DNA from 4 places in the Shewanella piezotolerans WP3 genome. Region 1 is predicted to be linked to each of the others. Evidence: predicted binding sites of a transcription regulator. Region 1 holds the regulator's gene; each other region holds the start of a gene.

Evidence for each region. The regulator sigma-54, encoded in region 1, starts transcription at its own class of promoters, with help from an activator protein. The targets are predictions, from matches to a motif close to GTTGGCACGNNNNTNGNNT.
Region 2: SWP_RS00835 (DUF4097 family beta strand repeat-containing protein) is a predicted target of sigma-54. The motif match lies at 1,250-1,268, and genes of this name have one in related genera.
Region 3: SWP_RS17835 (LiaF domain-containing protein) is a predicted target of sigma-54. The motif match lies at 1,167-1,185, and genes of this name have one in related genera.
Region 4: flgF (flagellar basal-body rod protein FlgF) is a predicted target of sigma-54. The motif match lies at 1,199-1,217, and genes of this name have one in related genera.

The regions. Positions count from the first base shown of each region.
Region 1 is NC_011566.1:681,565-683,773, forward strand. It holds gene hpf (ribosome hibernation promoting factor) at 1-80, opposite strand, end outside; gene SWP_RS02995 (RNA polymerase factor sigma-54) at 111-1,622, opposite strand; gene lptB (LPS export ABC transporter ATP-binding protein) at 1,759-2,209, opposite strand, start outside.
Region 2 is NC_011566.1:188,840-191,048, reverse strand. It holds gene SWP_RS00845 (M14 family metallopeptidase) at 1-187, shown strand, start outside; partial or broken gene SWP_RS00840 (class I SAM-dependent methyltransferase) at 273-1,078, opposite strand; gene SWP_RS00835 (DUF4097 family beta strand repeat-containing protein) at 1,330-2,085, shown strand.
Region 3 is NC_011566.1:4,209,908-4,212,116, forward strand. It holds gene SWP_RS17825 (hypothetical protein) at 1-133, shown strand, start outside; gene catB (type B chloramphenicol O-acetyltransferase) at 339-968, shown strand; gene SWP_RS17835 (LiaF domain-containing protein) at 1,243-1,884, shown strand; gene SWP_RS17840 (HP1242/YdcH family protein) at 2,091-2,209, shown strand, end outside.
Region 4 is NC_011566.1:1,545,021-1,547,229, forward strand. It holds gene flgE (flagellar hook protein FlgE) at 1-1,061, shown strand, start outside; gene flgF (flagellar basal-body rod protein FlgF) at 1,254-1,997, shown strand; gene flgG (flagellar basal-body rod protein FlgG) at 2,008-2,209, shown strand, end outside.

The sequences.
Region 1 (2,209 bases):
AGCTTTGTAAACTTTTCTTCTACATAGCCACGCAATGATGCGGTGATTTCGATGTGATGTCCAGTAAGGTTAATTTGCATAGAAAATTCCTCCAAGTGCCTAATTTTGAGTTATAAACTCTTACGTTGGTTTGAGGGCGGGATCAGCATTGCTTCACGATATTTCGCGATAGTACGACGAGCAACTTTTATCCCTTGTTCTGCCAAAAGTTGCGCCATTTTGCTATCGCTTAATGGTTTCTTTTGGTTTTCAGCTGCGACTAACTTCTTAATAAACGCTCTAATAGCTGTTGATGAGCACTCTCCACCGTCGTCGGTTCCGACATGACTAGAGAAGAAATACTTTAATTCGAAAATACCTCTGGGGGTATGCATATACTTTTGAGTGGTAACCCTTGATATGGTGGATTCATGCATCTCAACGGCTTCTGCGATATCATTCAAAACCATTGGTTTCATGGCTTCATCGCCATACTCAAAGAAGCCTTGCTGGAATTTTACAATGCAGTTACTGACCTTTAGTAAAGTTTCATTACGGCTTTCTAAACTTTTAATAAACCACTTAGCTTCCTGCAAATGACCACGGATGAACTGGCCATCGGCTTGGCTTTTAGTGCTGCGAGCCATTGAAGCATAGTGCTGATTAACATTAATTTTAGGCATGTAATCTGGGTTTAGCTCAACCACCCAGCGACCTTTCTTTTTGGCCACTGATACATCGGGAATAACGTATTCATCTTTGCTGCGAGTGACTGCTAACCCTGGTCTTGGGTTGAGAGTTTGGATCAGGCTAATGGCTTCACGTAGTTCATCTTCTTTAAGCTTAGTTTTACGCATTAACTGTCTAAAGTCGCGTCCTGCAATCAAATCTAAGTAGTCTTTGATGAGTAGGCGGGCATGGTCAATATGCGGTGTGGTAGCGGCATATTGGGCCAGTTGGATCAATAGACACTCGCTTAAGTCGCGAGCGGCAACGCCAATGGGGTCAAAATGCTGCACGCGCTTGAGTACGGCTTCGACTTCATCAACCTCAATTTCAGGGTCGCCCATTGCCTCAAGAATATCTTCGCAGTTTTGAGTGAGGTAACCACGTTCATCAATAGCATCAATAATGGCGGTGGCGATAGCAAGATCGTTATCGGAAAATGGTGTTAAGTTCTTTTGCCACTCAAGGTGCTCATATAAGCCTTCGCTGGTTTCACCTTGGAATGGCATATCGTCATCGCGCATACCGCCAGAGCTTGCATTTGAAGAAACGGTATAGACTTCGTCCCAAGTGGTATCCATCGGCAGATCATCTGGCATTGAATCTTGGGTTAATGCATCAGAGGTTTCTACTGCAGCGCTATCTTGCTGGGGATCAACTTCGGCGCTGGCGCTGTAATCGTTGTCACTATCGGATTCTGAATAGCTATCGGATTCGCTGGTGGTGCGATCTTCATTGCTGACAGGTTCACTGTCAGATTGCTCTTCATCTAATTCTAGTAGGGGATTTGACTCTAATGCTTGCTGGATCTCTTGCTGCAGCTCTAAAGAGGACAGTTGCAGTAAGCGGATTGCCTGCTGTAACTGTGGAGTCATGGTTAGCTGCTGACCCATTTTGAGCTGAAGTGACGCTTTCATCTTACCGCTATTCCCTACACTGTAATTAAACGTTGAAGCTCGTTAATTTGGCGAAGAGAGCATAAAGGGCCAACACTATGATTATATTAGTATACTTAACTAGTGCCGCGCTTTAAACGCTCATGTTGTTGATTAACTATAGCCTGAATTGTTCACCTAAGTACACTGCTCTAACCTGCTGGTTGTCTAAGATTTCAGCAGGCGTACCCTCAGCAATGAGATTTCCGTGACTTACGATATATGCATGCTCACAAACGTCTAATGTTTCACGAACATTGTGATCAGTAATTAGCACACCTAAGCCGCGGCTTTTTAGCTGCTCAATGATTTTTTTAATGTCGATGACCGAAATTGGATCTACACCTGCAAAGGGTTCATCAAGCAATATAAATTTTGGGTTGGCAGCTAGCGCTCGTGCAATTTCAACTCGACGGCGTTCACCACCTGAAAGTGCCATGCCTTGGCTGTCACGTATGTGAGTGATATGAAACTCTTCAAGCAGGCTCTCTAGTTGCGCCTCACGCTGCTCATTGTCAATATCGCTGCGAGTCTGTAGCACTGCCATGATGTTGTCGCGGACTGAAAGC
Region 2 (2,209 bases), 490 kb from region 1:
CTATGCGGTTGAGCCATTAGCAGCGCAGATGCTAAAACAAGATCCAGCGCTGCAAGCAGCATTCGATGAAGCGCTTAAGGATGAAGCGTTTGCCGCCGATCCAAAGGCGCGTCTGCGTTGGTTCTATCAGCGCAGTCCCTATTACGACAACCAATATTTAAAATACCCAGTATTAAGAAGTAATTAATCCTCTGGTTTTTATGATGAATACCAAGATATAGCTCAAACAAAAACAGCGCCAAATGGCGCTGTTTTTGTGTTAAAAATCGAACTTAGGCCTTCTTATAGCCCGATATAGCATAGGTCAGCGGTAAGCGTTGCCCTTGCTGCTCAACAAAGTAACGTGAGCGCAGCGCTGTCCCCTGAGGTAAAGTGACACTCAACCGTTTCACTCTGTAAGTCCATCAAAACAGTTGTATGGGCTAAAATCGAATTCATTGAATGAGTCGATTTCGATACCAGCACTGATCAGTGCATTGATGACATCAGCAAGAGAGTGCGGCCAACTCATAAAGGTCTCCGTTTCATCACCTGCATTCTCAGTGTAAGTCGGCTCATCTTCCACATCTGGCTCATCTTGATGAAAATAGCTATAACCGTCAAACACTGCCTGTGCGGGGTGAAACTCCACCATATAAAACTGACCACCCGCTTTAAGCTTGCTGGCTATGGTTTGCGCCCACTTATTTAGATCTGGCAACCAAACAATGGCGCCGTACGAGGTAAAAACAATGTCAAACAGACCTGCTACCTGTTCTGTCACCTGATAGACATCGGTACAAATAAAATCCGCATCAAGCTTAGCTTGAATGGCTAATGATTTAGCTTGCTCAATGGCTGCGCCAGAGAGATCGACACCGGTTACTTTTGCACCTAAGCGTGCCCATGACATGGTGTCTAAACCAAAGTGGCATTGCAGATGTAGCAGACTTTTCCCCTCTACATTCAGCGCAGCTAACTCTATCTCTTGCAGTGAGCTGTTACCCGTTAAAAACCCAGCGACATCGTAAAAGTCAGAGGTAACATGAGTTTGCACTCGTCGATCCCAACCTTGTTGATTTACAGATAAATAATCCATTTTTGCTTCCATCCTCTATGACTGAACTAGGCTATAACCGAAAAACTCAGCAGTAATAAACGATTAAGTAAAATCACTAACAATGTCGATTTTGGCCAATTTTTTGAGTTAATTCACCACCAACAGCCAAGATAACAATAAAACATCACAATTAAAACAAGTAGATAACAAGTTGGCATGCTACCTGCTTAGATAGGTCATAACTTTAAATACACAATTGATTCTAAAAAATATAATAAGGACATCGTCTTATGAAATTAGCCTCTAGTCTTTTTGCGGCAATCATAACGTTAGCGCTATCGGGTTGCATCATCAATGTAAATGGCGCTAGCGCTGGCCCACTTGATCATCAGAAAAAGCAGATCCAGATTGAAGCTGCGGGTATCGATACATTTGTCGCTAATACTGGCGCAGGAGATTTAAAGATCCAAGGCGTGACCGGATTAACCCAAATCACCGTGGTAGCTGATATCTACACTTATGGTGATATTAAAGCCGACTTAACACTAGAGAAAAGCGGCAGCAATGCTAAATTAGTTGCCGAGTTTGACAGTAATATCAATTTTAGTCGCTCGCCGTATATCGACCTCACCATTCAAGTTCCTGCCGATATGATACTGAAAATAGACGATGGTTCTGGCGACATTGAAATTAAAAATGTCTCAGCCAATATTGAGCTTGAAGATGGCTCTGGTGACCTTTCAATTCAAGGTGGACATAATCTAAGTATCACAGACGGTTCAGGCTCTGTATCGATTACTAACACCACAGGTAAACTAACTCTGGAAGATGGTTCTGGTTCAATCAACCTAAACGGCATCGGAGGCGACACCAGCATCGATGACGGCTCAGGCGATATGACAGTAACCAACGTCAATGGTCACGTTGTTATTGATGATGGTTCAGGTGATATCGAAGTCGACAACACCAAAGGGCTTAGCATCGTTGAAGCTGGTAGTGGCGATTTGAGCGTCGATAATATTAACGGTTCAGTGAGCATGAACTAAGCCAACATCAAGTGGGATTAAGCTTCAACATGAGCGGTTAAAACTCTCTCTTTATAGCAACTCTGAAAAACTGAGCTATTATTAGCTTAGTGAAGGAGTATTCCTTCCCGGCGTGGGTGCTGTC
Region 3 (2,209 bases), 1.9 Mb from region 1:
ATCTAAAGATGTGTTAACGGCGATTACCTTAGGTAAAAAGTTAACCGCTATTCGCCTATATCGCCAAGAGACAGGGGCTGGACTAAAAGAAGCTCATGAAGTAGTCAACCGAATTTCCGCAAAATCTGAATAATCGTTGACATAGACTCGTCGCAACCAGTGGCTTCGATGTAACAGTGCCGAAAAACAGGCCTAGTGTCGCAGAAGTAAAGGCAACTAATTGCTATTTTGAGTACCATTGGCAAACCTCTGGAGAGCCGACATTGAGCAGTATTGTCACTCAGTGTTAGGCACGCTCCTGAGACCCAGCATCCACAGAAGTTAAAAAGGTTTTTAGCTTGAACAATTATTTCGAAAGCCCTTTTGAGGGTAAGTCGCTCCAAGAGCAAGTCACCAACCCAAACATTGTTGTTGGTAAGCACAGTTATTACTCTGGCTATTACCATAATCACAGTTTCGATGATTGTGCACGTTACCTAATGGCGGATAGAACAGACATTGATAAGCTCATGATTGGTAGCTACTGCTCGATTGGATCTGGCGCGGTCTTTATGATGGCGGGAAATCAAGGTCATCAAAACAATTGGATCAGTACCTTTCCTTTCTTTTATCAAGACAATGACAACTTTATCGGAGCCAAAGATGGGTTTGAGCGTGCTGGCGATACCATCATAGGCAATGATGTATGGATTGGCAGCGAAGCCATGATAATGAGTGGTGTGACTGTGGGTGATGGCGCGATTATAGCTAGCCGCGCGGTAGTGACCAAAGATGTTGCGCCCTACGAAATTGTAGGTTCAAACCCTGCAAAACATATTCGTTTCCGTTTTTCAGAAACCGAAATATCTCAATTGCTCGAGATGCAATGGTGGCTTTGGAGCGATGAAGAGCTCAAAGGTGCGATGGCCTTAATGTGCTCATTGAATATAGGTGGCCTATACAGTTACTGGCAAGATTTTAATCTTTAATCATTCGCACGCCTTAACCAAATTAGTCGTTAACGCCACCTTCCTCTAACCGTTTCCAACCGCTGTAATACTATTACTGCAGTTAAAACCACCACTATTTGGTGCTATGTTTAACTAATTAGCTAAACTGTGACGGTATGCTAACCCATAAAGATGACAACAAATCACTAACATCATGATTAGGCTGGCATTTGGGTGTTCGGCATGAAAAATGCTTATTTTTAGTTCAATACTACTGTTTTGTATTATCAATTTAGAGCCAAAGGAGCGGCTGATGCCAGTCACGTTAGAAGATAGACCTATTGAGAAAGTAAGAGAAGAAGTCATCGACAAGCTGATTGTGAACTACAGTCACGGAATAATATCTGCTGAAGCATTTGAGCGACGTCTCGATGATGCGATGGCCAGTGAGTCTCATCAAGACTTGCTCAATTTAGTTTCGGATCTGTCACTGTCCGCTGACGATGATTACAGCAGTAAGAAAGATCAGCAATTTACGCCTAATTATTCTAGTAACCAACAAGATGATACGCTGAATATCAATTGTGTGCTTGGTAACAATGAGCGTAGCGGTCAGTGGGTGGTTCCCAAAATAATCAAAGTCAACAATGTGTTAGGCGAAACAACCCTCGACTTTACCGATGCCATTTTTCAGCACCAAGATATCACCATAAAGCTCAACTGTATTTTAGGTAGCGCAACGGTATTTATCCCCGAGAATGTCAATGTGGTGTGCAAAACTTACTGTGCGGTCAGTAGCATTGAAAACTGTGCTCCGTCGATGGCGAACCGCCAAGCACCTATCATTACCATCGAAGGTAAAGTCATACTCGGCAGTTTATCTGTTTCAGTAAAGCGTACCATTAAAGAGAAGTTTATCGCCTTTGCCAATCAGTTGAAAAATACCTTCAATTGATCTCACTAGCATACAGTCACAATATCTGACTCCTAGCACTCTCGTACCCACGGTATGAGAGTATCTTCCTCCTCTTAGAAGCGACTTGGCATAGTAATTTTTGTTAACTCGATCGGCAAAATAGCGGCATTAACCCCTTTGCTAAAATCGATAATGCTGTAATGTGGGTCATAGACAACCTTGTAGTTCAGACTCCTGGAGTAGCTATGCTAAATGAGAATCACGCGCTTATTTTTGACTTCCCAGAATTTAAACAAGACATTGTACATTTAAACCATAAAGATCCCGCCTTTGAAGAGCAGTCCAAGCAGTATCATCTGTTAGA
Region 4 (2,209 bases), 860 kb from region 1:
ACTCTTTCACCCGTGCTGGTGCGTTTAAGTTTGACTCGAATAACTATATGGTCGATTCAGCGGGTAATTTTCTGCAAACCTTCCCTGTAGATAAAGATGGTAATTCAACCTCGGTAAGTTTAACAACGACCGAGCCAGTTCAAATCCCAGATACAGCGGGTAGCCCAGTAAAAACCGATAACATCGGCATGCAGATGAATCTAAATGCGGGTGATAAGACGTTTGATCCTGCTAATTTCGACCCCGATGACCCAGATACATTCAACAACTCAACATCGGTCACCATGTATGACTCATTAGGTGAGCCACATGTGATGACCACGTACTTTGTTCGTCCTCCGAATGCTGCCCATACCGGTGAAAGTAACTGGGTTGCATTTTATGCCGTTGACGGTAAACAGGTCGATTTGGACCCTGCATCTGGTACCTATGATATCGATACAACAGGCGATGGTAATCCTGATGGCACCGCTAATGCTGAAACCGCAGGTGGTTGGAAAGGTGCTGCGATATCCTTTAATGATACTGGCGCGTACACTGGCAGTAACCCAGCAGTTATTCAGACTGAGGCGTTGGGCGTCGGTGGGGCAAATGTTTTAGGCCCTGGCGCTGATGGTGCGCAAACTTTGACACTTAATTTTAATAACCCGACGCAATATGCTTCACCCTTTGAAGTGACTGAGTTGACGCAGGATGGTACTACCGTTGGGCGATTAACTAACGTTGAAGTGGGCGCTGATGGTCTGATTAACGCCAGCTACAGTAATGGCTCAACGGTACCTCTTGCACGCGTTGCATTAGTTCGCTTTGCCAATGAGCAAGGCTTATCACAAGCAGGCAATACCTCTTGGAAAGCGAGCCTTGATTCGGGTCCTGCATTAGCGGGTGAAGCTAACAGTGGCACCTTTGGTAGTATTCGTTCATCGGCACTTGAGCAATCAAACGTAGACTTAACCACTGAGCTTGTTGATTTGATTTCGGCGCAACGTAACTTCCAAGCTAACTCTCGTACTTTGGAAGTCAACAATACCTTGCAACAAACGGTATTGCAGATCCGTTAATTCTCACACCTCTATCCGCTTTAGCTGCGGTAGAGTAAAACACGTTGCCGCAGCGGCAACGTGTTTCCTCTCTCGACTCATCGTTAACAGTTTTATTCGTAACCTCCTCTTTCTATACTTAATTTATAAAATCAATTTCTGGCACGATGCTTGCTAATTAATACGTTAGACGGAAGTTTGACGGAGCATTACGTGGACAAGTTACTCTATGTCGCTATGAGCGGCGCAAAGCAGAATATGAATTCGTTGGCGATTAGCGCCAACAATTTGGCAAACGCTAACACTGATGGGTTTAAAGCTGATCTCGCACAAGCGCGTTCAATGCAAGCCTTTGGTGAAGGACTGCCAACACGTGTATTTGCTATGACAGAGAGCCCGTCAGCAGACTTTACCAATGGTCCTATCAAGACCACTGGTCGAGATCTAGATATTGCCGTTAAAGGCGATGGCTGGATTGCGGTTCAAGCTGATGATGGCGGCGAAGCTTATACACGTTCTGGTAGCTTGAGTTTCGATACCACTGGTGTGCTCCGTAACGATAAAGGTACCCCACTAATGGGTGACAACGGACCTATCGTATTACCGCTTCCGATCGAAAAAATTGAAATATCTCAAGATGGCATTATCTCTGTTCGTCCAACAGGGGCCACTGCTGAGGTCATTGAAGAGGTTGGCCGTATTAAATTGGTCAATCCTGGTAATGAAAACTTAATGCGCGGCAAAGATGGACTATTTCGTCAAATGTCGGGTGAACCAGCACCTGCTGATCTTTCCGTTGGTCTGCTAAGTGGGGCAGTTGAAGGCAGTAACGTCAATGCTGTACACGAGATGGTATCGATGATTGACATACAACGTCAGTTTGAGATGCAAGTCAAAATGATGAAAACAGCTGAAGAAACAGATAAAGCATCTGCTTCATTAATGCGCATTAGCTAGGAGATAGAATATGCATCCCGCTTTATGGATAAGTAAGACTGGTTTAGACGCTCAGCAGACTGATATTTCTGTTATTTCGAATAACGTGGCTAACGCCAGTACTGTTGGCTTTAAAAAGAGCCGCGCAGTGTTTGAAGATCTCCTGTATCAAAACGTTAACCAAGCGGGTGGGGTAAGTGCATCAAACACCAAACTGCCAAACGGTTTAAATA